2 regions of the Methylobacterium sp. 77 genome follow, and region 1 is predicted to be linked to the other one. Evidence: riboswitches for the same ligand, from Rfam matches in the RefSeq annotation. Region 1 holds a riboswitch; the other holds the start of a gene.
What was found. A riboswitch is a leader RNA that binds a small molecule or an ion and turns the genes downstream of it on or off. The one in region 1 is predicted to bind cobalamin.

Region 1 (15,204 bases):
TGATCCGCGACGGCATTGGCCCCGAGACCGTGGTCGCCGTCGCCCTGCCACGCGGACCCGACCAGATCGCCGCCTTCCTCGCCATCCTCCGGGCCGGCGGCGCCTTCCTGCCCCTCGACCCCGCCCAGCCGCGGCCGCGCCTCGCCGCCCTGCTGCGCGATGCCGGGGCCCGCCTGCTGCTCACCCAGGGCACGGCCCTCGACGGTTTGGCGGACGAGGCCGGACGGGGCGATCTCGCGAGACTCGACCTCGATACCCTCGACCTGTCGTCCGAGCCCGCGAGCGCCCCGGCCCGCATCCCCCATCCGGACCAGCTCGCCTACGTCATCTACACTTCGGGCTCGACCGGAGCCCCGAAGGGCGTCGCCGTGGCACACGGCCCCCTGGCGCGGCACGTGCGCGCCACCGGCGCTGTCTACGGCACCAGCCACCACACCCGCGAGCTCCACGTCCTGTCGATGAGCTTCGACGGGGCGCAGGAGCGCTGGATGGTGCCGCTGGCCTTCGGCGGCTGCGTCGTGCTCAAGCCGGACGGGCTGTGGACCCCGCGCGAGGCGCTGGACGCGATGGAGCGTCACGGCGTCACCCATGCGGGCTTCCCCACCGCCTACATGCACCAGCTCGCCCTCGAGGCGGCAACCGGCCCGCGCCCGACGCGGCGCTCCTACGCTTTCGGCGGCGAGGCTTTGTCGCGCGAGAGCTTCGCGCTGATCGGCCGTGCCCTCGATCCGACGCTGCTGATCAACGGCTACGGCCCGACCGAGACGGTGATCTCGCCGCTGGTCTGGCGGGCGCAGGCCGGGGCCGCGGTGGAGGGGGCCTATGCCCCGATCGGCCGGGCGGTGGGCGAGCGCCGGGCCTACATCCTCGACGCGGCGCTGCAGCCGGTGCCGGTGGGGGTCACCGGGGAACTGCATCTCGGCGGCGACGGTCTGGCGCGCGGCTATCTCGGCCAGCCGGGCCAGAGCGCGGACCGGTTCATCCCCGATCCGTTCCCGGAGTTGTCGGGCCGGCCCGGCGGGCGGCTCTACCGGACCGGGGATCTGGCGCGCTGGCGGGCGGACGGCACGGTGGACTATCTCGGCCGGGCCGACGCGCAGGTGAAGCTGCGCGGGTTCCGGATCGAACTCGGCGAGGTCGAGGCGGCGCTGCTGGCGCAGGAGACCGTCGCGGGGGCGGCGGCGAGCCTGCGCCGGGGTCCGGCCGGGCCGATGCTGGTGGCCTATGCGGTGGCGGCGCCCGGGGCGGCGCTCGACCCGTCCGCGATCCGTGCGGATCTGGCCCGTCGGCTGCCGGATTACATGGTGCCGAGCCGGATCGTGGCGCTGGCGCGCCTGCCGCTGACGCCCAACGGCAAGCTCGACCGCGCCGCCCTGCCGGAGCCCGAGCCGCTGGCGGAGGCGACGGGCGGGGCGCTGCGCCCGCTCGATCCCACCGAGACCATCGTCGCCGCGATCTGGGCCGAGGCCCTCGGCCTCCCCGCCATCCCGCCCGATCGAAACTTCTTTGAGGCCGGGGCGAACTCGCTCACCGCCCTGCGCGTGCTCACCGCCCTCGGCGCGGCCTTCCCGGACCGCAGCCCGACCATCGCCGACATCTTCAACAACCAGAGCGTCGAGACCCTGGCGGCGGCGCTCATCGCCGACGCGGTCGGCACCGCGCAGGTGGTGCGCCTGCGCGCGACCGGCGAGCGGCCGATGCTGTATTGCTTCCCCGGCCTGATGGTGAACACGCGCGAATACGCGCCGCTGGTGCGCCGCCTCGGGCCGGACCAGCCGGTCACCGGCTTCGTCTGCTATTCGCTCACCGATGCGCGCAAGAGCGTGGTCTCGGTGGAGGACATCGCCGCCCGCTACGCGGAGATCATCGAGAAGGAGAGCGCCGGGCGACCCTGCGCGATGCTCGGCTGGTCCTGGGGCGGGGTGCTCGCCTACGAGGCGGCCCGGATGCTGGACTCCCGCATCGACCTCACCTTCGTCGGCATGCTCGACGTCTGCGACATCGACGTGAGCTTCGCCGTCGGCGCCCTGCCGGTGCTGATTCCGGAGCGTCGCCGCCGCCTTCAGGACGGCGTCGCGGCCTGGCTCGAACGCTCGCCGATGCGGGCCGATTGGGAGGATCTGTTCCGGCGCATGGACCCGGAACTGACCGAGCAGTTCCTCGCCTATGTGGCGGCGGCCCCCGATCCGCTGCCCCTCGACGGGCCGGGTGTCGGCAGCAAGGAATACGAACTCTGGACCTTCGTCGACAACACGCTGCTCTATCGCCGCTACAAGGCCCGGGGCTTCGATTGCCCGATCCGCGTCTGGCTCGCCGGCCGGTCGGTGGAGCGCGGCCTCAACCACGTCGATTGGGGTCGCTACTCGCGCCGGGTCGAGCAGGTCACCGTGATCCCCGGCGTGACCCATCGCGAGATCGTGGATTCCCCCGCATTCCACGACAGTTTCGCGGCCTCGCTATGAGTCGATCGGGCCCATCGCTGCCTCACGCCGCTCCCCGCCCGCGGGGAGAGGAGAGCGTCGGCACCGCCGCACTCCCGTCATCGCACCGAGGCGGGACCGGGCGAGAACACCATCAGCGTCGGGCTCGCCGCATGGGTGAAGCCGAGGCCGGAATAGAGCCGCTCGACATGGCCGCCCGCCACGCATTGAAGCAGGACCGTCCCTGCGCCCGCCCGCCTCGCCGTCTCAATCGCCGCCCGCGTGACCAGGGCGCCGAGACCGCGTCCGCGACGGGTCGCGAGACTGCCGACATTGTAGAGACCGGCGAGGCGCCCCGAGCGGTAGAGGGAGGCGCAGGCCACCGGGACGCCTTCCTCGCTGAGGGTCAGGTGGTGCGCCTCGACGCCATCGACCGGCCGGGCCTCCCGCAGCACCGGCAGGAACACGGCCTCGGCGATCGCATTCACGCCCGCGTCGTCGTAGAGGCCGCGGCAGACCGACAGGTAGCCCTCGCCGGGCGCCGCCGTCTCGTCCTCCGCGAGGGCCAGCCCTTCCGGCAGGGACGGCGCCTGCGCCTGACTGCAATCGCGGATCATCCAGCGCGTCGGGAAGGCCGCCTGCAGGTCGGGATGGGTCGCGAATTCGCCCGCCTGGTCCTCGGTGACGAGGAGGGCCGGCAGCCGACCGCGCTTCGCGGAGGTCTCGCGCACCCAGCCGAGGTCGGTGGTCTCGACGCCGACATTGAATCCCGGCTCCGGGATGGCGCTCGACCAGAGATAGCGTCCGCCATCGGGGGCGATTTCGATGTCCGAGACGTAGCAGCCCGACTGCATCAGGCAATGGGCATCGAGCAACTCTCGAAAATCGATATCGGCCATGCTTTCTCCCGTCTCGTCACGACAAAGCCAAGACCTGATGCCCCGGTTTCACCCGAGATGTCGCGCCTTGGACAGACGAGGATATGGGGTGGTGTTTCTGTCTGTCGATATGACACCGAGAAAGACGGAATCATTCCAGATCAGATCGTCAAAATCCGGAACGAATCTTTGTCCGAGCGAGGAGATGCAGTCCGATGCGCTCGATGAGCAGGATCTGTGCGCGATGGCCGCGCGTGTCCGTCTTCGACGGACGGCACCGGATGCGGCTCGTCGCGTCGGGTCTCCTGTCCGGGGCGCCGCGATCAGGGCGAGATGAACAGAGGGCCATGGCCGGCTCATCGAGCGATCAGAGGCTCGATCGAAGGCAATGTTCGAATATCGCTATTCATGAATGCCATCATGAATGGAAATTTTTCTGTACTATACGGCGAAGTGCGGTGAATAAATTAGAACTTGCACGCGTTGTCTCCAATTTCGTCTTGGTCTATTGCCTGCAGCAAATCCGAGGCTCGGCCCCATACCGACCCGCCACCGTGGAGCATCGTTCGTGACCCCCATTGCTTCCGTGACTTCCTCGGCTTCCGTGACTTCCGGGACTGACATGACTTCCGGGATTCCCATGGCTTCCGAAGCGCAGGTGCGTCTCGACGATGCCGGCCGCTACATCGCGGACCTGTGCGAGCACTTTCTCGAACACGACATCCCGGTGTTCCACGAGCCGGGACGCGGCCGGGTCGATTTCGATGTCGGAACCGGCACCCTGGTGGCCGCGGAGGGCGGGCTCGCCCTGAAGGCGGAGGCGACCGACGAGACCTCGCTGGCCGTCGTCAAATTCATGCTCGCCTCGCATCTCCAGGAGATGCCCGGCGCCACGGACGCGTCCATCGTCTGGACCGGGGACGGCTGCGAGGACCGCACGCTGCCGAGCCTGCGCGAGATCAGCGTGCGGCGCGTCGTCGATCTCACGCCGCATATGCGCCGGATCACCTTCGTCGGCCGGGATCTCGCGCGCTACGATGCGTTCGACATGCACGTGCACCTCATCATCCCGCCGGCGGGTCACGTGCCGCAATGGCCGGTTCCGGGTATCGACGGCATTCCGGTCTGGCCGCAGGGCGAGGGTGCGCCCTCGATGCGGACCTACACGATCCGCCGCATCGACGTGGCGGCCGGCGAGATCGACATCGATTTCGTCATGCATCACGATGCCGGTCCCGGCGCCTCCTTCGCCAAGCGCGCCGAGGTCGGCGACGCGGTCGGGCTGCTCGGCCCCGGCGGCCGCAGCGCCGGAGAGGCGGACTGGTACTGCCTCGCCGCCGACGAGACCGGGCTGCCGGCCGTCGGCCGCATCCTCGGGCGGTTGCCGCGCCACGTGGCCGGGATCGCGGTGATCGAGGTCGACGGGCCGGCCGACGAGCAAGATCTCGACCGGCCCGAAGGGCTGGAACTGCGCTGGCTTCATCGCAACGGCGCCCCGCCCGGCACGACCACGCTGCTGGCGGATGCGGTCCGGGCGATCCCGTTTCCCCGCGATCGCAGGGTCTTTGCCTGGGCAGCGTCCGAATTCGATGCGTTCAAGGCGCTGCGGGCGCATTGGCGCAAGACCTGCGGTCTGACCCGTGACCAGCATCTCGCCGTGGCCTATTGGCGGCGTGGCGCGGACGAAGACGCCAAGGACGAGGATTGAGGCGTGACCGGACAGAGCGTCATCAGAGGCGGCATGATCCCATGATGCTCGACCTGTCTCCCCTGCGCGCGAGCCGTGGGTTCCGGCTGCTCTATGCGGCGCGGGCGGCCTCGTTCCTCGCCTTCGGGGTGCTCGGCGTCGCCGTGAGCCTGCAGATGTACGCGCTGACCTCCTCGTCGCTGCAGGTCGCGCTGCTCAACGCCGCCGTGGCCGCGCCGATGGCGCTGGCGCTCATCGTCGGCGGCTGGCTCGCCGACCGCTACGACCGCCGCGCGGTCATGGTCTGGTCGCGCACCGCGCATCTTCTCACCATCCTGATCCTCATGGCCAATGCCGGCCTCGACCAGCCGATGGTCTGGCCGATCTATGCCGCGGCCGTGGTCGGCGGCTCCACCTTCGGCTTCGGCATGCCGGCGATCATGGCCGCGACCCCGGCGCTGGTCGGGCGCGAGCACCTGTCGGGCGCCGCCGCGCTCACCGCCGTCGCGGCGCAGGTCGGGGCCATCGCCGGGCCGTTCCTGGCGGGCGCCATCACCGCCGGCGCGGGGCTCGTCGCCTGCTACGGCACCGTGGCCGTCATCTCCGGGATCACGCCGGTCGTCCTCGCGTTCCTGCCCGCCCTGCCGCCGATCGCCGAACAGGCCGCCGGGACGCCGGTCACCGCGCTCGCCGCCGACGAGGACGGCTTCATGGGCGGCCTGCGCTACATCGCCCGCTCGCCCCTGGTGCTGAGCCTGCTCCTGATCGATCTCGTCGCGCTGGTCCTCGCCGTGCCCTACGTGCTGCTGCCCGAACTCGCGACCCACGGTCTCGGCGAGGGGCCGGACAGTATCGGCCTGCTCTATGCCGCCCCCTCGGTCGGCGCGCTCGTCGGCGCCCTCGGCTCGGGCCGGGCCGGAGCGAGCCCGTTCGCCGGGCGCTGGCTCGTCGCCTGCGTGGCGATCTGGGCCTGCGCCTGCATCGCGCTGGGCTTCAGCGACGGCATGATCCCCGCCCTGATCTGCCTCGCCGCCCTCGGCGCCGCGGCGAGCCTCGCCGGCATCCTGCGCGCGGCCCTGATCCAGCGCGCGACACCGGATGCGATGCTCGGCCGCGTCTCGAGCCTGTGGGTCCTGGAGGAATCCATCGGCCCCGCCCTCGGCGGCATGCAGGCGGGGACCACGGCCCATCTCGCCTCCGCCCGGATCGCCATGGTGGCCGGCGGCGGCCTGTGCCTCGCCGCCACCGCCGCCATCGCCGCGCTCACGCCCGCCCTCAGAGGCGCCAGCCTGGCACCGGAGACGAAGGTCATCGCGGACGATCTCGCCCTGGCCGCGGTCGATGCGCGCTAGGAGGGCTGCCGCCGGACCGGCGGCCTGCCTCCTCCTCATCCTGGCCGCCCTTCCCGCAGGGGCCGAGGACATCCCTGCGCAGGAAGAGGTCCGCGCGCAGGCGATGCCCGCGCAGCCGCGCGTCGCCGCCCTCGACTGGAGCGCCGTGGAGCTGCTCCTCGGCCTCGGCATCGTGCCGATCGCGGTGACGCAGCCCGAGAATTACAACCGAACCGTGGTGTCGCCGGCCCTCCCCGACGGCGTGGTCGATCTCGGCCTCGTGGTGGAGCCGAACCTCGAATTGCTGGCGAGCCTGAAACCGGACCTGATCCTCGGCAACCCGATCCAGGTGGCGACGCAGGGCAGCTTCCTGTCGCGCATCGCTCCGACGGAGGCGGTCTCGATCGCCAATGCGGCCGGCGATCCCTACGAGCGGGCGAAGGCGGAGACCATGCGCATCGCCCTGCGCCTCGGCCGGGTCGAGCAGGCCAAGGCCCTGGAGGCGCGGACCGAGGCGGTTCTCACCGAGGCGGCGGCGAGCGCCTGCCCGGCCGCGCGGCATCCGACCTACCTCGTCTGGATCGTCGACCACCGCAACGTCGTGGTCTACGGCCGCACCAGCCTGTTCCAGACCGTGCTCGACCGCCTGCATATCGAGAATGCCTGGACCGGTGCCAGCAACGCCTCCGGCTTCACGGCGGTGGGGATCGAGCAGCTCGCGACCGGTTCGGCGGAGGCGCGCATGGTCCATATCGGGCCGATCCGATCCGACGCGGCCAAGGCGCTCGCCGGCAGCCGGCTGTGGCGGACGCTTCCGGCGGTGCGCGACCACCAGGTCGACGTGGTGGCCCCGGTCTGGTTCTACGGCGGCCTCCCGGCCATCGCGCGCTTCGCCGAACTGATGGCCGGGCTCTCGAAGCGGGATTGTCCCGGTGGCTGAGGTGAAGCTGGCCGAACCCGGCCTGTCCGCCCTCGCGCCGCGCCGGTCGCGGATCGGCGGGACGGCGCTCCTCATCGGCGCGGTCGCCCTCGTCGCGGCGCTGCTCACCCTGCGCACGCTCACGGCCGACATGCCGCTCGGCCCGGCGCTGAAGGCGCTGTGGAATCCCGACTGGACCGACATCGCCCAGGTCATCCTGCATGAGAGCGTGCTGCCGCGCATCGTCACCGCGTGGCTCGCCGGCGCTGCCCTCGCCCTGTCGGGCACGGTGCTGCAGCAGGTTCTGCGCAATCCGCTCGCCTCGCCCTCGACGCTCGGCATCTCGGCCGGGGCGCAGCTCGCTCTGGCGCTGGCGTCCCTGTTCGCGCCCGGCCTGTTCTCCCAGGGCCGCGAGGCGGTGGCGCTCTCGGGCTCCGCCCTGGCGGTGCTCGCCGTCTTCGCGCTCGGCCGCGCCAAGGGCTTCGCGCCCCTCGGGCTGCTGCTGGCCGGCCTCGTGGTCGAGCTCTATTGCGGGGCGATCCAGACCCTCCTCGTCATCCTGCACCAGGAGCGGCTGTTCGGCCTGTTCGTCTGGGGGGCGGGCTCGCTCGCCATGAACGATTGGAGCGCGCCGGCCTATCTCGCGCCCCGCCTCGCGGTGGCCGCGATCCTGGTGGCGCTGATGGTGCGGCCGCTCGCGCTGCTCGACCTCGACGAGGCGAATACGCGGAGCCTCGGGCTTTCCCTCGGCCGGGTCCGGTTCCTCGCCGTGGCGGTGGCCGTGGCGCTCGGCGGGTTCGTGGTGGCGGGGGTGGGCGTCATCGGCTTCGTCGGGTTCGCCGCGCCGATCCTGGTCCGGCTCACCGGCACGCGCACCTTGCGCGACCGGCTCATCGCCGCGCCTCTTCTCGGCGGCGCCCTGATCTGGCTCACCGATTCCGTGGTCCTGGCGCTCGCCCCGGTGGCACAGGTGCCGACCGGGGCGCTCGCCGCCCTCGTCGGCGTGCCGATGCTGCTCTGGCTGCTGCCGCGCCTGCGCGGCGTCGGCTCGCCGCATCACCAGGATGACGGCGCCTCCTACCGCCGCGCGCGGCCCTGGCGCCTGATCCTGGCGGGAGCGGCGGCGCTGGCCGTCCTCGTCGCCATCGCGCTGGTTCTCGGCCGCGACATGGCCGGCTGGCATTGGAGCGTCGGCGCCGGTCTCGAAGATTTGCTCCCCTGGCGCCTGCCGCGCGTCGCCGCCTCGCTCGCGGCCGGCGCGATGCTGGCCATCGCCGGCACTCTGCTGCAGCGCCTCACCGGCAATCCGCTGGCGAGCCCCGAAGTGCTCGGGATCAGCTCCGGCGCGGCCCTCGGCCTCATCGCCGTCACGATCGTCCTCGGCACGCCGGACCGGATGGCTCTGCTCGGCGCCGGCAGCCTCGGGGCGCTCGCGACCCTCGCGGCGATCGCGAGCCTCGGCCGGCGTGCCGACACCGCGCCCGAGCAGATGCTGCTGGCCGGCATCGGCCTCACCACCGGCTTCGGCGCCCTCCTCACCATCCTGATGATCAGCGGCGATCCCTCCGTGGTGATGCTGCTCGGGTGGACGGCGGGCTCCACGGCGCGGGTGGCGCCCGAGGATGCCGTGGCCGCCATGGCCGTCCTCGTCCTCGGGGCCGCCTGCCTTCCCGCGACGACCCGCTGGCTCGACCTGCTTCCGCTCGGCGACCCGAGCGCCCGCTCGCTCGGCCTCGGCCTGCGCCGCAGCCGCCTCGTCATCCTCGCCCTGGCGGCGATCCTCACCGCCGCCGCCACCCTGGTGGCGGGACCGTTGAGCTTCGTCGGCCTCGTCGGGCCGCAGGTGGCGCGACTGTTGGGCCTCACCCGCGCGGCGCCGCAACTCGCCGGCGCCGCGATCGTCGGGGCGCTGATCATGGTCGCGGCGGATTTCGTGGGGCGGATGGCGTTCTTCCCCTACCAGCTTCCCGCCGGATTGGTGGCGACCCTCGTCGGCGGACCGTTCCTGATGTGGCTGCTCGCCCGCCGCTGAGCGTATCCGGGCACCCGTAAGACCCTTTGGACTCGAATTATTCCAAAGAACGAATGTGTTCCTGGGGCAACGCAACCAGAACTTTCGCATTCGCAGTACAACTTCGTCTTGCTGACAAAGACGCGCTGTGGATTTGTCTTGGCGAAACGCGATCTTTGTTTTTGAATCGTTCCAAGCGATGCGGCAACAGAGATGACTCGCTCTTTCAAGCTCACATCTGCGCTTTATTTTCGATGACCAAGGTCTTCTCTATGTCTGATGCCATGCCGTTCTCCTCCGGCAAGTTCTCGCGCAAGACCCGTCAGGGCGCGCGGTCCCTCGCCGGCGTCTCGACCGTGGCGATGCTCGCCATGTCCCCCGCCCTGTGGAGCGGCGCGGCCCTCGCGCAGGGCGCGGGCAGCGCCTCGGTCCAGCTCGACACGCTGTCGGTGCAGGGCTCGGGCAGCGGTGTGGGAAGCACCAGCGACAGCGTGACCGCGGCCAATTCCTACATCGTCTCCCGGAGCGCCACCGGCACGAAATCCACCGCCAACCTGCGCGAGATCCCGCAATCGATCTCGGTGGTGACGCAGAAGCAGCTCGAGGATCGCGGCGCGCAGAGCCTAGCCGACTCGCTCGCCTACACCGCCGGCGTCTACGCGTCCCCCCAGGGCGATGACGGGCGTTTCGACCAGCTCATCATCCGCGGCTTCGACCAGACCATCCGCGGCGTCTATCGCGACGGCCTGCGCCTTCCCATCACTAGCTTCTCCGGCTTCCCGCAGGAGCCCTACGGGATCGAGCGCATCGACGTCCTGCGCGGGCCGACCTCGGGTCTCTACGGCCTGAACGATCCGGGCGGCCTCGTGAACTTCGTCAGCAAGAAGCCCCTCGACGTGCCGCTGCGCGAAATCTTCGGCTCCTACGGCACCTATAACCGCAAGCAGTTCGGCTTCGACCTGAGCGGCCCGGCCAACCCCGAGAAGACGATCCTCTACCGGATCACCGGGTTCCTGCGGAACGGCGGCACCCAGTCCGACTACGTTGATCTCGACCGTGTCTACATCGCGCCGGCCGTGACGATCCGGCCCTCCGCCGATACCAGCCTGACCCTGCTCGGCAGCTACCAGAAGGACACGACCGGCGATAAGTACCGCCTGATCCCGCAATACTACACCAACGGCTCGAACCCGTTGAAGGCGAACCTGCGCGACCGTTTCCTCGGCGAGCCCGATTTCAGCCGCTTCAAGGCCGAGCGCGCCATGGCCGGCTACGAGTTCTCGCACCGCTTCGACGACGCATGGACCGTGCGCCAGAACCTGCGCTACGCCCATGCCAGCACCGACTACAACAGCGTCTACCCGACCGGGCTGAACAATTTGGCTTCGCCCTCGCTGCTGAACCGCTCGGCCCAGATCTGGCGCGAGGATTACGGCGTCTTCACCGTCGACACCCAGATCCAGCACGAGCACGTGTTCGACTGGTTCAAGAACACTGCCCTTCTCGGGGTCGACTACAGCAACATCAAGCACAAGAGCGACCAGTTCGGCGGCCCGACGCAGTCGTTCTTCGATCCCAACTTCCTCTTCGGCGGCCCTGGGACGACGCTGGTCGGTCCGATCGACGTGCTGAACCCGAGCTACGGATCCGCCATCGGGCCACTCCGCAGGACGCTGTTGAGCAACCTGTCGCAGGAGCAGACCGGCATCTACGCCCAGGATCAGGTCAAGTTCGCCAACGGCTTCCTGTTGAGCGCCAATGCCCGCTACGACTGGGTGAAGACGACGACCGACGTGCAGAACCCGGCGATCGACGCCGTGCGAACCTTCCTGAACGCCAACGGCATCGCCAACGGGATCCCGACCAATTTCGGCGTGAACCAGAATGCGGAATCCTACAGCGGTCGCGTGGGCCTCTCGTACCTTTTCGATAACGGCCTGACGCCCTACGTCGCCGCCGCCCGCTCGTTCAATGTCCTGCCGTTCTACATTCAGACGAGCACGCCGAGCGCCCTCGGTGCCGCCATTCCCGGCACCTACTCGATTTCGCCCGCAAAGCCCGAGATCGGTGAGACCATCGAGGGCGGCGTGAAGTATCAGGCGCCGGGGTCCAACAGCACCCTGCTCGTCTCGGTGTTCGACACCAAGAAGACCAATGCCCTGACCTTCGATTCGACCGATCCGCTGCAGCAGGCCTATTACCAGACCGGCGAGATCGCGGTGAAGGGCATCGAGGCCGAAGCCACGATCGAGCTCGCGGAAGGCTTCCGCCTCATCAGCTCCGCCACTGCCCTCAATGCGAAGGTGACCAAGGATACGCCGCCCTCGGGGATCGGCAGCGCCGTCGGAAACCGGCCGATCCAGGTCCCGGAATACGTCATCTCGAACTGGGCTGATTACACCGTCCAGACGGGGCCGTTCCGCGGCTTCGGCTTCGGCTTCGGTGTCCGCTACGTCGGCGACACCTTCGCCGACGCCGCCAACACGATCCGCGTGCCGGATTACTTCCTGATGGATGCGTCGATCCGGTATTCCTACGAAGGCTGGCGCTTCCAGGTCGCGGCCAACAACCTGGCCGACCGGGTCTATGTCGGCACCTGCGCGAGTCTCGGAACGTATGTCGGCTGCAATTACGGCGACGGCCGCCGCATCACCGGCTCGGTCACTTATCGCTGGTAGGCCGACCCGCATCGACGTCTTCGCCCCGGATCGAAAGATCCGGGGTTTTTCTTGTGCCGTGTTGCCCCGGTGTCGTTGACGCGGCTCTCCGCGGTCGCCTAGCGTGACCGTGACGGTTCCTCCCCGGAGGATCAAAAGGGAATGCGGTGAGGAGTTCGCTCCGATGCCGCGGCTGCCCCCGCAACTGTAAGCGGCGAGCCCATCATCAACACGTCACTGGGTGCTCCGGCATCTGGGAAGACGATGAGAGGGCCGCGACCCGCGAGCCAGGAGACCTGCCGTCAGTCGTGGTCACACGCGAAACGCATCGGGCGGGGTGTCCTGGTGGGGTGTCGGAGCATGCTCTCGGGCATGGATCGGCTTCGTTCGCGGTGACGTGCCACTGCGCCGTTCCGCGCCCGCCGTCAGCTCTCGATGCCCGATCGTCCCTGTTCCTTCCGCTGCAGACGCCATCCCGCGCCGCCGCAGCCCGAGACCGTCCGGTCCCGCGCGCGTCGACTCCCTAGTGAATGGTATAATGTAACGTTATAACATACGATTTCGCGAGAGGGATGGTGGCCGCCGGCCAGCGCCCAATCCGGTTTTCAAGAACGACCATGACGTCACTCGTTGTCCCTCCTTCGCGTCCAGCAATCCGGCTACCCTCCGCTTCGCGCCGGCAGGGCGCCGCGCTGCTGCTCTCCCTCGCGACCTCGACCATGCTGGCCGGCGCGGCGCGCGGGCAGGATGCCGTCACCCTCGACCAGCTTTCGGTCGAGGGAACGGGGGTGAGCCTGACGCGGGCGAGCCCCGTTGGGCTCAACCTGTCCACGCCGTCCCGCAGCGCCAGCCGCCTCGGCCTGACGCCGCTGGAGACCCCCGCCAGCCTCGACGTGATCAGCGGCGAGACCGCCCGCATCCGGGGCCAGAACACGGTCGTCGAGGCGGTGACGCAGAACGCCACCGGCATCACCACCATCGCCTCGCCGGGCAATGGCAACGGCGCCTTCTCCAGCCGCGGCTTTGCCGGCCCGAACTCGATCCAGCAGCTCTACGATGGCACCCGCCTGTTCGTCGGCGCCGGCACCGTGACCTTCCCGTTCGACACCTGGAACGTGGAGCGGATCGAGGTTCTGCGCGGCCCGGCCTCCGTGCTCTACGGCGACGGCGCCATCGGCGGCGTGGTCAACGTGGTCTCGAAGAAGCCGAGCTTCACCCCGATCCACGCCGCCCGCGTCGCCACCGGGTCGGACGGGCTCGCGCGCCTCGCCCTTGATCTCGGCGGTCCCATCGGCGACGCGGTCGCCTACCGCCTCAATGTCAGCGGCAACCGCGATGGCGGCTGGCTGAACCAGAATGGCGACTTCCGCAACCTCGCGGTCTCGGGCGCGCTGCTGTTCCAGCTCAACCCGGATCTCGCCGTCACCCTGAGCCACGATCTCGGTTATCAGGAACCGGCCCGCTACTGGGGTACGCCCCTGGTGAACGGCAAGATCGTCCAGGCCCTGCGCTACAACAACTACAATGTCGACGGCGCCAAGGTGACCTGGGCCGATAACTGGACCCAGCTCAAGGCCGAGTGGACGCCCAGCGCCGACATCACCATCCGCAACACCGCCTACCGGCTGCAGAGCCGGCGCCATTGGCTCGATGTCGAGCAATACAGCTTCAACCGTTCCACCGGGCTCATCGACCGCTCGGATTACCTCGAGATCTACCACCAGCAGGAACAGGTCGGGAACCGCTTCGACGCGGCGTTCAAGGGCAGCCTGTTCGGCTTCCGCAATGAATTCGCGGTGGGATTCGACGTCAACCACGTCGATTTCCGCCACACCAACAACTTCTCCAGCGCGGGCGGCAGCCTCGTCACCAGTGTCGACCCGTTCAATTTCGATCCGGGCACTTTCCCGGCGAATGGCCGGGCGAGTCCGGCCTACGCCACCAGCACCAATCAGGCGTCGGTCTTTGCCGAGAACCGGCTGATCCTGAGCGAGCAGCTCTCCTTCCTCACCGGCGTGCGGTTCGATGCGCCGACCCTGCATCGCCGCAACCTCGTCACCGGGGCGACCTTCGAGCGCTCGTTCGAGGCGCTGAGCTACCGCTTCGGCCTCGTCTACAACCCGACGCCGGACTCGGCGCTCTACGTGCAATACGCCACCGCCACCGATCCGGTCGGCAGCCTCATCAGCCTGTCGCAGTCGCTATCCGGGTTCGATCTCTCCACCGGCGAGCAGGTCGAGGTCGGGGCCAAGGGCCTCGCCCTCGGCGGCGCCCTCGAATGGACGGTCGCCGGCTACCGCATCGTCAAGGACAACCTGATCTCGGCGGTGCCGGGCCAGCCCACGGTCTCGACGCAGGTGGGCCAACAATCCTCGCACGGGGTCGAGGGCGCGCTTGCCCTGCGCCTGCCCGATGGCTGGCGCATCGACGCCAACCTCGCCCTGCTCCACGCGCAATACGACGAGTTCCGGCAGGGCTCCGTCTCCTATGCCGGCAACCAGCCCGTCGACGTGCCCCAGCGCGTCGCCAATGTCTGGCTCAATTGGGCTTTCACCCGCGATTGGGAGGCCCGGATCGGGCTGCAGAATGTCGGCCGGGTCTTCAGCGATTTCGCCAACACCGCGCCGCGGCCCGACTATACCCTGGCCCATCTCGGCCTCGACCATCAGGTCACCCCGGCCTCGCGCCTGAGCCTTCGCGTCTACAACCTGTTCGACAAGACTTACGCGATCAGCGGCAACGCCGTAGACGGGATCGGCACCAACTGGCTGCTCGGGCGACCGCGCTCGTTCGAGGTCGCCTACAGCGTCGCATGGTGAGCCTCGTCAAATCGAGCCTCGTCAAACCGGTGAAGCGATGGCTGATCCTCGGCCATCGTTGGCTCGGCATCGCCACCGGGCTGCTCTTCGCCCTGTGGATCGGCTCCGGGCTGGTGATGCTCTACGTGCCGTTCCCGAGCCTGACGGAGGCCGAACGCCTCGCCCGGCTGCGCCCGATGGCCTGGGAGGAGGTCGCGGTCTCGCCGGACGAGGCCCTGGCCGCGTCGGGCGAAACACGGATGCCCCGCAGCCTCGATCTCGAGATGCGGGGCGACGTGCCGGTCTACCGGATGTCGGCCCCGGACGGCCGGCGCATCACCCTCTCCGCGCGGAAAGGCGCCGTGGCGGGGCCCGTCGACGAGGAGGCGGCCCGGCGCCTCGCCGGTGCCGGCCCCGGCGCATCGGTGACGCGGGTCTGGCGCGACCAATGGACGGTGACGGCGCGCTACGATCCCCTGCGGCCGTTCCACAAGGTCGCGCTG
Region 2 (15,204 bases), 940 kb from region 1:
CGGCAGGGCGAGGCCGGACGTCTCGATGAGGATGTGCTCGGGCGGGTCGGCCCGGTCGAGGAGCTTGTTGAGAGCCGGCACGAAATCGTCGGCCACGGTGCAGCAGATGCAGCCATTGGCGAGCTCGACGATGTCCTCGTCCTGGCAACCCTCGATGCCGCAGGCGGCGAGGAACGAGCCGTCGAAGCCGATATCCCCGAACTCGTTGACGATGATGGCCAGGCGCCGTCCGCCGGCATTCTCGACGAGGTGGCGGACGAGGGTGGTCTTACCGGCCCCGAGGAAGCCGGTGATGATGGTGCAGGGGATCTTCTCGACGATGCTCATTCGGCGGCGTCCGGAATTCTGTCCGCGCGGGGCGGAGGAAACGGGGGAATGCGGGCGACGACGCCTTTGCGGAACGCGTCCGGCCGCGCCTTCCAGGGCACGATACCGTCCGGTGTGGCCGCATACAGGCCGATGCCCGCGAGGATGGTCTTCGCGGATTCGATCGGGTCGAGGTCGCCGTAGACATAGGTCCAGCGACCTTCGGACGCCACGGCGACGGTACAGGGGCGCTTGCAGACCGAGAGGCATTCGACGCTCTCGACCGTGACGCCATCGGTGCCGGCCTCGGCCACCGCGTCCCGCAGCGCGGAGACGAGGCGGGCACCGGCGCGGGGCTCGGATGTATCGCCGGCCGTGCGGCAGGTGGCGCAGACATAGAGCACGACGGGACCGTCCGCCGGCAAAACCCCGTCGCGCATTTCTTCGTCAGGCATGCTTTCGTCAGGCATGGGACGACGCCGGGCTCTTGCGCCCGACGCTGTTCCAGGCCCAGCCGAAGGCGAGGCCGATCACCGCCCAGAACACGAAGGCGATGCCCAGCGAGCGCGCGGCGAATTGCGCCGCGTAGCCGGGCGGCAGGGCGGAGGCGGTGTGGCTCGTCTCGGGCGCCCCGGCGAGATGAGGTGCCACGAGCAGGACGATGCCGCCCGCGATGGCGATGGAGGAGCGCCGGATCGCGATGAGGTAGAGCCCCATGCCGGTCGCCGCCGCCGTCATGATCCACCAGAACTGGCGTTCGGCGAGCGGTGCCGCCTCCATGCCCGGAAGCTCCGGCGGCAAGCCCAGGGCCGGGGCGAGGGCCACGGCGAGGAAACCGGCGATGGCGAAGCGCAGGCCCGTCTCTGGGCTCGGCTCGCGGCCGCAGGCCAGAAGCACCGCACCGAGGAGGAGCGCGTAGCCGACGCCGCCGACGAGGGTCGCCAGGGCGGTGAAGGCCATGCGCGGCAGGCCGGGTGCGGGCTGCCAGGCCGGAGCGACCTCGCCGCCTTCGACGCCCTCGGTCTTGCCGCCATGCTCGTGGCTCGAATGAACCGGCACGATGAGGGAAGCCGGAGACGCGCCGCGCGGTATCCATTGCGCGGCCGGCGCCGTGGCCTCGCCGCTCTCGTAGCGCTCGGCCGCGATGATCAGCGGCGAGGTGAGGGCGAGCTGAAGCCCCGTCGCGACGACAGCCGCGAGGAAGCCGGCGACCAGGGCCGCCGACACGAGTCGGATGATCATGGGGTCAGGTCCTGCCTGAGCGCGAGGCGGTCAGTGGCAGGGAAAGTTCTGGGCGTGCCGGAAGTCGTGAGCGGCGTTGTGCAGCGCCATCGCGGGGGCGAAACCGGCCATGAACACGAGGCCGAGGCCCAGGAAGGCGGCCATGAGCACGGCGCCGAGGCGCTCGTTGGTGCGGGTGCCGGTGAGAACGAGGGTGTTCGTGTTCATCGTGTCAGGTCTCCAGCCGCCCCGCCGGCGGCATTCGAGGATAGAGCGGGAGGACGATCGGTCCCCTTCGGATGGCAGGTCTCCTGGCTCGCGGGTCGTCCGGTCCTGCCGCCTTCCCGGATTGCTCCAGTGGCCGATGGCAGGTCCGTCTCCGCTCACAGTTGCGGGGGCAGCTGCGGTTTCAGGGCTCGACGCCTCTCACCGCATTCCCTTTTCACCCCGTTTCCGGGGCACCGTCCGAACCTCGCTTCTACGCGCTCGCGCCAGCGCTGACAACGCGTCGCCCCGGCGTTTTACCGGCTTTGACCACGCAGCGTGATTTCGGGCTAAAGGGAGCCATGCGGCAGCTTTCCCCCCGGATGACCCTGGTGCTCGGCGGTGCGCGGTCGGGCAAGAGCCTGCATGCCGAGCGCATGATCGAATCCTGTCCCGCGCCCTGGCTCTACCTCGCCACGGCGCAGGCCTGGGACGACGAGATGCGGGAGCGTATCGCCCTCCACCGCGAGCGGCGCCCGCCCGAATGGATCACGCGGGACGTGCCGATCGATCTGGCGCAGGCCATCGCCGCTTCGGACGGGCCGGTCCTGGTCGATTGTCTCACCCTCTGGCTCACCAACCTGATCCTGTCCGAGGCCGATGTAGAGGCGGCGAGTGCCGCCCTGATCGAAGCCTGCGAGCGGGCACCGGGACCCGTGGTGCTGGTCGGCAACGAGGTCGGGCTCGGCATCGTGCCGGACAACGCACTGGCTCGTCGCTTCCGCGATGCCGCCGGCCGCCTGCACCAGCGCCTCGCCGCGCGCGCCGACCATGTCGTGTTCATGGTGGCGGGACTGCCGATGATCGTGAAACCCCAACCCGGAGCAGCCGCATGAGCGACGCAGAGGCCGACCGCCACCGCGAGAAGATGGAGAAGCGCAAGGCCGTCCAGGACGCCGAAGTCGCGGGCAAGACGATCGAGAAGGGGCTTCTCATCGTCAATACCGGCCCCGGCAAGGGCAAGACCACCGCCGGTCTCGGCCTCCTCCTGCGGGCTTTGGGCCATGGCTGGCGGGTCGGCGTGGTCCAGTTCATCAAGGGCGCCTGGGATACCGGCGAGAAGCACGCGCTCCAGGCCTTCGGCGACCGGATCGAGTGGCATACGTTGGGCGAAGGCTTCACCTGGGAGACGCAGGACAAGACCCGTGACATCGCCGCCGCCGAGCATGCCTGGGCCAAGGCCGAGGAGCTGATGGCCGATCCGACCATCCGCCTCGTTCTCCTCGACGAACTCAACATCGCCCTGCGCTACGATTACCTGCCCATCGACGCAGTGGTGGCCGCCTTCCGTGCGCGGCGTCCAGACCTCCACGTCATCGTCACGGGCCGCAACGCCAAGCCCGCCCTGATCGAGGCCGCCGATCTCGTCACCGAGATGGGAAGCGTCAAGCACCACTTCTCCGCCGGCGTGAAGGCGCAGGAGGGAATCGAGTTCTGAGGGGATGATGTCTCTCGACTCCGGTGGAGGGAGATCATCGTCCGATTGATCGCGCGCGTGAAATCTGCGCTCCTCGTCGCTCTGCAACCGGAAGGTGTGAACATGGTCCGCTGGCTTCCGATCCTGTGTATGGCGGCCCTGGTGTCACCCGCGAGCGCGGCTCCGCTCTGTGGGTACGAGGCGTCCTCCATCGATCGGATCGTCGGCGACATCACCCGCGCGGGCGGTCGCGTGGTGCTGGACACCGCCGACTTCATCGCCGCGGAGGAACCGCGCCGCATGATCCTCTGGACCTTCGCCAAACCGAAATCCGGTCAGTTTCCGGCCTTCATCTGCCGCCAGGTTGTTCAGACGGGGGATCGGATCGACGTCCAGTTGAGGGCCGTCTGCAACGGTGCGAAGCCGGAATGCGACGCCCTGATTGCCAGCGTGCTCGATCAGCAGCAGAAGGCGACCCAGCATCTTCGTCCCTGATGGATGGCATCCGCGATCCGGCGCGGCGCCCTCCACGAGAAACGCGATGGGAAAGATCAGCGCCACGGCGCCTCGCTCGAGCTCGGAGGCTGCGATGCCACATCCTGCGACGGACGGCCCTGGAAGGCATCGAAACATGTTGTGTCCCGCTTCGGCTGCGCGCCTGTTTCGCGCGCTCGCATCCGCGCCGATCCTCCTCCTGAGCCTGGCGACGATGGCGTCCGCGCAGCCCGCTGCCGCCTGGCCCGACACCTATCTCGGGCGGGTCGAGGCGCTGGCGGTGATCGAGGGGTTGAACGCCCGCCTCCTGGCGAGCCGCAGCGCCACGGCGACCCTGGAGGGCTGGTGCGGTGAACACGGCATGGCGGAGACGCCGCGCCTCGCGGCGACGCTCCTGCGCGATGTCGATACGCCCGCATCCGACGAAACGCGCCGGCGGCTCCAGGCCGGGCCGGACACCGTTCTGAAATATCGCAGGGTCCGGCTCGCCTGTGGCGACCACGTCCTGTCGGAGGCCGACAACTGGTACCTGCCCGAGCGGCTGACGCCGGAGATGAACCGCCTCCTCGAGACCACCGAGACGCCGTTTGGCCGGGCCGTCCAGGCGCTCGGAACGACGCGCCAGACCGTCGGTGCCGAATTCCTGTGGCAGCCTCTGCCGCCGGGATGGGACCAGGCGCCTCCATCCGGCCCGACCTGCGGGGCTCTCGCGATTCCCGATCGCCTGTTCAGCCATCGCGCGGTTCTGTTCACGGCGCAGCGGCTGCCGTTCTCGGAGGTGGTGGAGACGTACCGCTCGGCGATCCTCGATTTCCGGCGGGCCGCCCGGCCCGTCGATCCGGCCTGTGCCGCGCCGTCGCGGCCGTGAGACCGGCATGCTAGGGCCAGCGAACGCCCTTCCTTCCGCCGGAACCGATCCGACCGCATGACCGCACGCGCCTTCATGATCCAGGGGACCGGCTCGGATGTCGGCAAGTCGCTGATCGTGGCGGGCCTGTGCCGGGCCTTCGCCCATCGCGGGCTCAGGGTGCGCCCGTTCAAGCCGCAGAACATGTCGAACAACGCCGCCGTCACCGCCGATGGCGGCGAGATCGGCCGCGCCCAGGCGCTGCAGGCGCGGGCCTGCCGGGTGGCGCCTTCGATCCACATGAACCCGGTCCTGCTGAAGCCCCAGAGCGAGACCGGCTCGCAGGTGGTGGTCCAGGGCCGCATGGTCGGCACCGCGAAAGCCAGGGATTACCAGGCCTGGAAGCCGCGCCTGCTGGCCTCCGTGCTGGAAAGTTTCGACCATCTGAAGTGCGAGGCCGATCTCGTCATCGTCGAGGGGGCGGGCTCGGCCTCCGAGGTCAACCTGCGCCGGGGCGACATCGCCAATATGGGTTTCGCCCGCGCCACCGACACGCCGGTGATCCTGCTCGGCGACATCGACCGGGGCGGCGTCATCGCCAGCCTCGTCGGCACGAAGGCGGTGATCGACGCCGAGGATGCGGCGATGATCGCCGGGTTCCTCGTCAACCGCTTCCGGGGCGATCCTACACTGTTCGCGGATGGCATGGCGATGATCGCCGAGGCCACCGGCTGGCCGTCCCTGGGCCTCGTGCCGCACTTTCCGGAGGCCGCGCGCCTGCCGGCCGAGGATGCGCTCGGTCTCGCCGGTTCCGCGTCCTCCGCCCGGACCCGGATCCGCATCGCGGTGCCGGTGCTGCCGCGCATCGCCAATTTCGATGATCTCGATCCGTTGAGGGCCGAGCCGGAAGTGGAGGTGGTGCTGGTCCGGCCGGGCGAGGCGATTCCCGGCGACGTCGCCCTCGTCCTGCTTCCTGGCTCGAAGACCACGATCGACGATCTCGACGCCCTGCGCCGCGAGGGCTGGGACGTGGATATCCGCGCGCATCTGCGCCGGGGCGGCCATGTCCTCGGGCTCTGCGGCGGCTACCAGATGCTCGGCCGCGGCTTGAGCGATCCGCACGGGATCGAGGGCGAGCCGCGCAATGTCGCCGGGCTCGGATTGCTCGATGTCGAGACGGTGATGACGCCGCTGAAGCGTCTCGAGGCGGTGAGCGGCCGGACGGTGGCCGACGACCTGCCGTTCAGCGGCTACGAGATGCATGTGGGCGACACCTCCGGTCCCGATGCCGCGAGACCGCTGCTGCACTTCGCCGACGGACGGGCGGACGGCGCCGTCTCGCGGGACGGGCGGGTCTGCGGCACCTATGTCCACGGCCTCTTCGCCGATGACCGCCAGCGGGCCGCCTGGCTCGCGCGTTTGGGGGCCGCCTCGGACGGCCATTCCTACGAGGGCGAGGTCGAGCGCGTCCTCGATGCGCTCGCGCGACACATCGAGACCCATGTCGATTGCGACCGCCTGCTCAAGCTGGCGCGATAGCCGTCCGTCGGCTTAGGCTCGCCCGGCCAGGCTCCCGTCCGAGGGGCGAGCTTCGAGGAAACACCCGATGACGCCGCCGCCACCAGAGGTCGATGCGCGCCTCGCGCATGACACGGTCAGGACCGTGACGCTGCGGCTGATGCCGCTCCTCGGGCTGATGTACCTGATCGCCTATATCGACCGGCAGAACATCTCCTACGCCAAGCTCCAGATGGTCGGCGACCTGTCGCTCAGCGAGAGTGCCTACGGGCTCGGGGCGTCGCTGTTCTTCCTCGGCTATTTCCTTTTCGAAGTGCCCTCCAACGTCATCATGGAGCGCGTCGGGGCGCGGCGTTGGTTCGCCCGGATCATGCTGACCTGGGGCATCATCACCATCCTGCTCGGCTTTACCCAGAACACGGCGATGTTCTACGCCCTGCGCTTCCTGCTCGGCGTCGCGGAAGCGGGGTTCTTCCCCGGCGTGCTGTTCGCGCTGACCCTGTGGTTCCCGCAATCGCACCGGGCCCGCATGATCGGCTGGTTCATGATCGCGAGCGCGCTCGCCAACGCGGTCGGCGCGGCCATCGGCGGCGCGCTGCTCGATCTCGACGGGCTGCTCGGCCTCAAGGGCTGGCAATGGGTCTTTGTGGCGACCGGTATTCCGGCCCTGATCCTCGCCTTCGTGGTATTGCGCATCCTGCCCGACGGGCCGGAGCGGGCGCCCTGGCTCTCCCGGGAGGGCCGCGATTGGCTCGCCCGCACCCTCGCCTTCGAACGTGAGACCGGAGGTCAGGTCGAGCACGGCAACCCCTTCGCCGCGCTCCTCGACCGGCGGGTCTGGATGCTGGCCTCGGTCTACATCGCCTTCCCGCTGGCGGCCTACGGCCTGAGCTACTGGCTGCCGACCGTGGTGCGCAGCTTCGAGGTCTCGAACACCGTCAACGGTGTCATCAACATCATCCCCTGGCTGATCACCGCCTTCGCCCTGTGGTGGGTGCCGCGTCGCGCGGCCCGTTCCGGCGATCAGGTCTGGCACGTGGTGGTGCCGGGCCTCGTCGCGGCCCTCGCCCTGGTGCTCAGCGTCGTGCTGCCGGGGGCGGTGCTGAAATTCGCCTGCCTCTGCGTGGCGGCGGCGGGCGTGTTCTCGGCCCAGCCGGTATTCTGGTCCCTGCCCGCGACCTTCCTGAAGGGCGCGAGCGCCGCCGCCGGCATCGCCGCGATCAATTCGGTCGGCAATCTCGGCGGCTTCATCTCGCAGAACGCGGTGCCGTTCATCCGCGATCGGACCGGCAGCGACCTCGTCCCGATGTACTTCCTCGCCGCCTGCCTCGCCTGCGGGGCGAGCCTGATGTTCGTGGTGCTGTCGGCCCTGCGCCGGGACGCCGCGCGACGGAGCGTCCCGGCGCCGACCGTCGCCCCGCGCCCCGCCTGACCGGTGGATCGTTACGGCAGCTTGTATTCGAGCGGTCCGCCATCCTTCACGCTGTCGAACATCACCAGGATGCGCTTGTCGCCCAGCACTGCGACGCCCTCCGCCTTGGCGCCCGCCTCCGCCCCGGTGAGGCGTCCGATCGATTCGAGCTTCGCGTCGACGGACGCGCCGGCCGCGAACAGGCTGTAGGGCACGTCGGTCTGGCCCTGCGCCGGTCCGGTGAGGACGAGCAGCCGCCCGTCGGGCAGGATGGCGAGATCGCGGATGCCGGCCCCGCGCCCGACCGAGAGGGGGATCACCTGCGGAGCCGCTTTGAGGGGCGCGTGGCCCTCGCCGAACAGCGCATCGACATCCGCCTCCACGATGAAGGTCCTGCCGTCGCGGGACGGGGCGCGCAGGCCGGCGAACAGCCGCTTCCCATCGACGGCGACACCCTCGATGTTGAGCCCGTTCGGCGCCGCGTCGCCGCCCTCGGTCTGCAGATCCTGGGTGTAGTAGGCGCTCACGGCCTCCGCCGCGCCGAGGGCGTCGCCGAGGCGGTAGGTCGTCTCCACGGCGTCCGGCCCCACCGGGTCGCCCTTCGCATCGACGCGGATGCGGGCCAGCACGAAGGTGGAGAGCTTGAACTTCGCCTTGCCGCGCGAGCAGCCATGCGAGCCGACCACGTAGAAGTACGGGGCGGCGTAAGCGACGCCCTCGCCGTCGAGATCGTCGAACTTGCCCTCGCCGCCGGAGCAGCCGTTCTTCGAGGGCGGCGTGCCGAGCGTGTTCGGGTTCGGTCCCCCGCCGACGAGGTCGATATCGGCGCCGGGCGTGATCGTGTGCCCGTCGATGCTGATGAACTGCGCGCCGGTATTCTCGTCGTTGACCACGAGGCAGCGCCGCTTGCCGTCCCTCGGCGGCATGCAGGCGATGCCGCTGACGTCCTTGGCCGGCTTGCCGTTCTTGCCGCTCAGGCCCGAGGTCACCGTGTAGGGCGGATCGATCGGCACGAGGTCGGGCACCGTGCCGGCGGCGAAGGCCTGCGAGGCGGCGACTCCCGGCAGGAGCAGGATCGCCAGAAAACCAATCCGAATCATCGCCCGCTCGTCCCTTCGACTGTCAGTGACCGAAATTATATCAGAACAACCTTGAGTATAAGGGCGCCGAGGGTGACGAGCCCGAACAGCAGCGCGCAGGCGATGCGATACAGCGCCAGTGCCCGCTCCACGTCCCGAGGGCCGGCCTCGGCCCGGCCGTCGCCCATCCAGCCATCGTCCACGAACTCGGTGCCGTACCGGCGCGGCCCCGCCAGCCTCAGGCCGAGCGCTCCCGCCATCGCCGCCTCGGGCCAGCCGGCATTGGGCGAGCGATGTTTCCCCGCATCGCGCCGGACGGCACGACACGCCCCCGCCGCCGAGGCGCCGGGATGGAGGAGGGAGGCCGCCACGATCAGTACCGCCGAGAGCCGCGAGGCCGGCAGGTTGACGAGGTCGTCGAGGCGGGCCGAGGCCCAGCCGTAGGCGTTGTGACGGGGCGTGCGGTGGCCGATCATGCTGTCGGCGGTGTTGATGGCCTTGTAGAGCGCGCCTCCCGGCAACCCGCCGATCCCGATCCAGAAGGCGGGGGCGACGATGCCGTCGGAGAAGTTCTCCGACAGGCTCTCGATGGCGGCGCGGCAGATGCCGGCCTCGTCGAGGCTCTCGGGATTGCGCCCGACGATCATCGAGACCTCGCGTCGTCCGCCCGCCAGCCCCTCGGCACGCAGGGCGGAGGCGACACGGCTCACGTGATCGTGGAGGCTGCGCTGGGCCGGCAGGGACGCGCAGGCGAGACCGAGCAGGAGCAATGCCGGCAGAGGGCCGGCCGTGGCGGCCAGAGCCGTCGCCCCGATGGAAACCGAGCCGACCGTCACCAGCAGGACGAGGAGACCGACGGTCCCGGCCGCGCGTCGTCGTCCTTCGCCGCCCGTATTCAACGCTCCCTCGAGCCCGCCGATCGCCCGGCCGATCCAGGTGACAGGATGGCCCAGCGCCCTGTAGAGCCGGTCCGGATAGCCGGCCGCCGCCTCGATCGCGAGGGCGAGGCCCAGCACGACGAGCGTATCCGGCGGATGGGAAAGAACGGTCCAGGTCATCGGTTCGAGGAGCGGGTCCAGGCTGGTGTGTCGAAACGTGACGGAGGCGCGATGAGCGGGAGCGAGGAGGCGGGCGAGCGGGTTGGGCCGATCGCCCATGGCGGCGATCTCGATGCCGCCGCGGCTCTGTTCCCGCATGCCGAGCAGCCCTGGATCGACCTCTCCACCGGGATCAATCCAGTCCCGTATCCCTGTCCGCCGCTGGAGGCCAGCGCGTTCCGGCGGCTTCCGTCCCGTGCCGACCTGCAATCCCTGCGCGCCGCCGCCGCCGAGGCCTATGGCGTCGCCGATCCGGATCGCGTGGTGGCGGCGCCCGGTACGCAGATCCTCATCGAGACGCTGCCGCGCCTGAGGCCGCTGTCGCGGGTGGCCGTGGTCGCGCCGACCTATGGCGAGCACGAGGCCGCCTGGCTCCGGGGCGGCCACGCGGTGACGATGGTCTCCGATGTGGAGGCGGCCGAGGGGGCGGAGGTCGTCGTCGTCGTCAACCCGAACAATCCCGATGGCCGGACCTGGGCACCAGCCCGGCTTCTCGACCTCGCGGCCGGACTTGCCGCGCGCGGAGGCTGGCTCGTCGTCGACGAGGCCTTCATCGATCTCGAGCCGGCCGAGTCGCTCGCGCCGCGCCCGATGCCCGGACTGGTGGTGCTGCGCTCCTTCGGCAAGACCTATGGGCTCGCTGGCATCCGCCTCGGCTTCGCCGTCACCGACCCGGCGCTCGCCCAGCGGATCGGTGAGGCTCTGGGGCCCTGGGCGGTGCCGGGGCCGGCCATCGCCATCGGCCGCGCGGCCTTGGCCGACATGCCCTGGCTGCGCGAGGCCGCGCTCGCCCGCCACGCCGATGCGATGCGCCTCGACCGCCTGCTGGCCTGTCGGGGAGGGCGCGTCGTCGGCGGCACCTGCCTGTTCCGCACCGCCGCATTCGACGATGCGCCCGGCCTGTTCCGACGCCTCGGAGCGGCCGGGATCTATGTCCGCCGGTTCGAGGCCGATCCGCGCTGGCTGCGCTTCGGCCTGCCGGCGGACAAGGGCGAGTGGTGCCGCCTGTCCCGCGTGCTCAAACCCGCCTGATCAGACGGGTCCGGCGACGGGCGTCCGGCCCGAGCGGTCGAGGATCGACACGAGAAGGCCCGCGCCCGAGAGCAGGGCGCCGACCGCGCAGACGCCGGGCCATCCCGCCATCAGGAAGGCCTGTGAGCCCGCGAAGGCGCCGAGCGCCCCGAACACGAACATCACCGTGAACAGCACGGTGTTGATCCGCCCTCTTGCGCCGGGGACGAGGGCATAGGCCCTGGTCTGGTTGGCGATGAGCGCGCCGTTGAGGCCGATATCGATGAGGAGCACGCCGATCCCCACCGCGATCAGCGAGACCGCGCCGCCGAGCCACAGAACCAGGAACGAGGCGAGGACCAGGGCGCCGCCGGTGACGACCACGGGCCGCGCGCCTTTCCTGTCGGTGTAGCGCCCCGAAAGCGGGGCGACGAAGGCGCCGCAGACCCCGATCACCCCGAACAGGCCGGCCCCCGCCGAGGTCAGATCGAAGGGCGGGGCCTCCACCAGCAGGGCCAGCGTCGCCCAGAACGCGTTGAAGCTGGCGAACAGCAATCCCTGGGACAGGCTGGCATTGCGCAGGATCGGCTGCGTCTTCACCAGATACAGGATCGACAGCATCAGCGCGCGGTAGCGCAGCGGCTTGGTCTGCTTCGTCTTCGGCAGGGTCGCGGCTGCCACGGCGGCGATGGCCAGAGCCACGAAGGCCGCGGCGAAGAACACGGCGCGCCAGCCGAAATGCGCCCCGACGAAGCCGCTCACCGTCCGGGCCAGGAGGATGCCGGTGAGGAGCCCGGTCATCACCTGCCCGACGATCCGGCCGCGGCTCTCGTCCGGCGCGAGCTCGGCGGCGAAGGGCACCGCCTGCTGGGCGGCCGAGGACAGGAACCCGATGAACAGGCAGGCGACCGTCAGGCATGCGAGGTTCGGCGACAGGGCGGCACCGAGCAGGGCCACGCTCAGGCCGATGAGCTGCGCCACGATGAGCGTCCGCCTCGGCCAGGCATCGCCCAGGGGAACGAGGCCGAGGATGCCGAGGCCGTAGCCCACGAGACACGCGGTCGGGACGAAGAGGGCCGCGCGGGCGCCGAACTCGTTCACCAGGACCGCCAGGAGCGGCTGGTTGTAGTAGATGTTCGCGACGGCGCCGCCTGCGATCAGTGTGAGGCCGAAACGCGCCCTGGCGGTGAAGCCGTGGCCCGGATCCGTGGCGGGAGCGCCGCTCACGCGCGCACCGAACGGTCGCGGCTCGTCGCGCCAAGCCCATGGCCAAGCTCTTGGCCAAGCGTAGAGATTGTCGTCATCCGGTGGGGCTTGTCCGTGGGCGGCGGGAGGGGCACCCGCTCCGGTTAGGGGCGGCGGCGCGCCTGGGCAACCCGCGCGGGCGGGAAAGGGTCCCGTGCCCGAAAACGGCGCGCGGCCTCGGGTCCCCCCGGCCCGCAACCTTTTATCGGATGCGGCGATCCCCATATACGGATCGTTACCGGACAAAGTCTTGGTGCGTCGCGTGCCGCAGAGTCCCTCTTGGCAACAGCCAAGTCCTTCTGCCACAGTCTCGACTGTCGAGACGAGTCGTTCCCAGGTCCGGTCAACAGAATCGCGTATCGACAACGGAGTTTGGAATGCCGAATTACCGCGTCAGTTTCGCCAAGCAAATTCTCGGTGTGCCGTTCACCGTCGGATCAGTAGAGATTTCGCGGGCTCGCGATCCGCGCCGGGCTCAGCGCGCGGCGGAACTTCGTTTCGCGCGCCAGCACGGTGTCGAAGATTGGCGGGAACGGGCGGATCACGTTGCCGTGGAATCCGCTCAAGCGTGAATCGCCGGCCGCTGTCTTGGCAGCCCATCCCGCTGAAACTGCGGCATGTTCTCCCTTGCAAAGCTCTGGCCCTTCGTCGCCCCGCATCATAGACTGAGGCCCGTGCCCGCCGCGTTCCGCGAGGCCGGCCGCTTCCGGTGCGGGTGACGAGTGAAGGGGCAGGCGGCGAGCCATGGCGGCGATCTCGTTTTTCGGCGACCTGCTGCAGACCATCAGCGACCGTGGTCGCGATCTCATCGGCATCGGCCGCGGCGACCTCGCCTCGCGGGCCGATGCACAGGAACTCATCAAGCTCTGCGAAGACCTGATCTCCCGGCGCGGCGAGGCGTCGGGCGTGGCTCTCGCCCGCCTGATCCTGGAGCGCTATTCCAGCCTCGCGAAGCCCGAGCGCCTCGTCTTCCTTCAGGGCGTCGCCACGGTGTTCGGCGCCGACCATGAGGCGGTGGACGAGGGGATCGCCGCCTATCGCCGGGACCCGACGCGGGCCGCGCTCGGTCTGTTGCACGAGGCGGCCGAGCCGCGCAGCCAGGAGCTCATCCGCCGGCTCAACCTCGCCCGCAACGGCACCCTCGCCCTGGTGCGGATGCGCGAGGACCTCTTCGCCCTACGCAAGGACTTGCGGGGCGATGAGGCCGACCACGACCTCATCGACGCCGTCGACAGTCTCGACAGCGATTTCGAGCATCTGTTCGCTTCGTGGTTCAACCGCGGCTTCCTGGTGCTGCGCCATATCGACTGGACCACGCCGGCCCATATCCTCGAAAAGATCATCCGCTACGAGGCGGTGCACGAGATCGCCGGCTGGGACGAATTGCGCCGGCGCATCGAGCCGTCGGACCGGCGCTGTTTCGCCTTTTTCCATCCGGCCCTGCTGGACGAGCCACTGATCTTCGTCGAGGTGGCGCTCACCGGCGGCATTGCCCCGGCCATCGCGCCGATCCTGGCGCATGAGCGCGAGCTTCTCCCCACCCGCGCGGCCACCACCGCCATCTTCTACTCGATCTCGAACTGCCAGAAGGGCCTCGCCGGGGTCACCTTCGGCAATTTCCTGATCAAGCAGGTGGTGGAAGACCTCGCCCGCGAGATCCCGAGCCTGAAGACCTTCGTCACGCTGTCGCCGGTGCCGGGCTTCTCCGCCTGGCTCGACCGCGAACGCCGCTCCGATGCGCCGCAGGGCCTCACCCGCGACGATGTCGAGGCGTTGCGCGCCATCGACGAGCCGGGCTGGCACGGCGACAAGGCCAAGGCCGATGCGGTGAAGAAGGCCATGATCCCGGCCGCCGCCGCCTATTTCCTGCGGGCGAAGAACGAACGCGGCAAGCCGCTCGACCCCGTGGCGCGCTTCCATCTCGGCAACGGCGCCCGGCTGGAGCGGCTCAATTTCCTCGGCGACGTCTCGGGCAAGGGGCTGGCCCAATCGCGCGGGCTGATGGTCAATTACCTCTACGACCTCTCGGCCATCGAGAAGAACCACGAGACCTACGCCAATCTCGGCACGGTGGCGGCATCCGGGACCGTGAGCCGCGAACTCAGGACGAACCTGCCGCCGATTCGCGCCGTCGCTCTGGCCGAGGCTTGATTTCGGAACGTCGTCCGGCCACGGCTGTCGGCTCGATCACGGTTGGACGACGTCATGCGTAACCATCTCTTCGACCTCATCCGGGCGAGCCTGCCCGCCGACCCCGCCACCCGGACCTTCCTCGAGACCGGCGACGGCGCGCGGATCAGCTATGCCGACATGCTCGACCGCTCGGCCGCCTATGCCTCGGCCCTCAAGGCGCTCGGGGTGAGGACCGGCGACCGCGTCGCCGTTCAGGTCGAGAAGAGCGCCGAGGTGGTGTTCCTCTATCTCGGCGCGGTTCGGGCCGGCGCCGTCTTCCTGCCGCTCAACACCGCCTATACCGCCCCGGAGATCGCGTATTTCCTGTCGGATGCCGAGCCGGCTCTGTTCGTCTGCGACTCGGCCCGGCTCGCCGCCCTGGAGCCGGTCGCCGCCGAGGCGAAGGTGTCCGCCCTGCGCACCCTCGACGCGTCGGGTCGCGGCAGCATGGCGGAGGCGGCGGACGCGGCGAGCGCCGATTTCGCCGATGTGGCGCGCGGTCCCGACGACCTCGCGGCGATCCTCTACACCTCCGGCACCACCGGGCGCTCGAAGGGCGCCATGCTCAGCCACGACAATCTCGCCTCCAACGCCGTCACCCTGGTGGAGGCTTGGCGCTTCACCGCCGACGACGTGCTGATCCACGCCCTGCCGGTGTTCCACACCCACGGCCTGTTCGTCGCCACCAACGTCGTGCTGCTGGCCGGCGCCACCGCGATCTTCCTGCCGAAATTCGACCCGAAGCAGGTGCTTCCGCTGATGGCGCGGGCGACGGCGATGATGGGCGTGCCGACCTTCTACACCCGCCTCCTCAGGGAGCCGGGCCTCACCCCGGAGGCGGTGGGCAAGATCCGCCTGTTCGTCTCCGGCTCGGCGCCACTCCTCGCCGAGACGCACCGGGACTGGCAGGCCCGCACCGGCCACGCCATCCTCGAACGCTACGGCATGACCGAGACCAACATGAACACCTCGAACCCCCATGACGGCGAGCGCATCGCCGGCACGGTGGGCATGCCCCTGCCGGGCGTCTCGCTCAGGGTGGTCGACCCGGAGACGGGCCGCGCGCTTCCTGCCGATGCGGTGGGAATGATCGAGGTGAAGGGGCCGAACGTGTTCCGGGG

Region 2: another riboswitch for cobalamin. It lies ahead of A3OK_RS0114380 (CbtB-domain containing protein); the one in region 1 lies ahead of A3OK_RS0118895 (TonB-dependent siderophore receptor).

Annotation. Positions count from the first base shown of each region.
Region 1 covers NZ_KB910516.1:3,967,122-3,982,325, forward strand. Annotated here, with positions in the region: gene A3OK_RS0118860 (non-ribosomal peptide synthetase) at 1-2,462, shown strand, start outside; gene A3OK_RS0118865 (GNAT family N-acetyltransferase) at 2,540-3,319, opposite strand; gene A3OK_RS0118870 (siderophore-interacting protein) at 3,939-5,006, shown strand; gene A3OK_RS0118875 (MFS transporter) at 5,048-6,337, shown strand; gene A3OK_RS0118880 (ABC transporter substrate-binding protein) at 6,327-7,256, shown strand; gene fhuB (Fe(3+)-hydroxamate ABC transporter permease FhuB) at 7,249-9,267, shown strand; gene A3OK_RS0118890 (TonB-dependent siderophore receptor) at 9,519-11,924, shown strand; cobalamin riboswitch at 12,021-12,222, shown strand; gene A3OK_RS0118895 (TonB-dependent siderophore receptor) at 12,521-14,722, shown strand; gene A3OK_RS0118900 (PepSY domain-containing protein) at 14,716-15,204, shown strand, end outside.
Region 2 covers NZ_KB910516.1:3,029,854-3,045,057, reverse strand. Annotated here, with positions in the region: gene cobW (cobalamin biosynthesis protein CobW) at 1-327, opposite strand, end outside; gene A3OK_RS0114390 (DUF1636 domain-containing protein) at 324-761, opposite strand; gene A3OK_RS0114385 (CbtA family protein) at 769-1,548, opposite strand; gene A3OK_RS0114380 (CbtB-domain containing protein) at 1,579-1,755, opposite strand; cobalamin riboswitch at 1,811-2,008, opposite strand; gene cobU (bifunctional adenosylcobinamide kinase/adenosylcobinamide-phosphate guanylyltransferase) at 2,094-2,627, shown strand; gene cobO (cob(I)yrinic acid a,c-diamide adenosyltransferase) at 2,624-3,229, shown strand; gene A3OK_RS0114365 (hypothetical protein) at 3,287-3,703, shown strand; gene A3OK_RS0114360 (hypothetical protein) at 3,840-4,571, shown strand; gene A3OK_RS0114355 (cobyric acid synthase) at 4,629-6,089, shown strand; gene A3OK_RS0114350 (MFS transporter) at 6,157-7,500, shown strand; gene A3OK_RS24735 (DUF3616 domain-containing protein) at 7,512-8,579, opposite strand; gene cbiB (adenosylcobinamide-phosphate synthase CbiB) at 8,615-9,616, opposite strand; gene cobD (threonine-phosphate decarboxylase CobD) at 9,668-10,687, shown strand; gene A3OK_RS0114330 (MFS transporter) at 10,688-11,893, opposite strand; gene A3OK_RS24605 (hypothetical protein) at 12,289-12,483, shown strand; gene A3OK_RS0114315 (malonyl-CoA decarboxylase) at 12,656-14,062, shown strand; gene A3OK_RS0114310 (malonyl-CoA synthase) at 14,117-15,204, shown strand, end outside.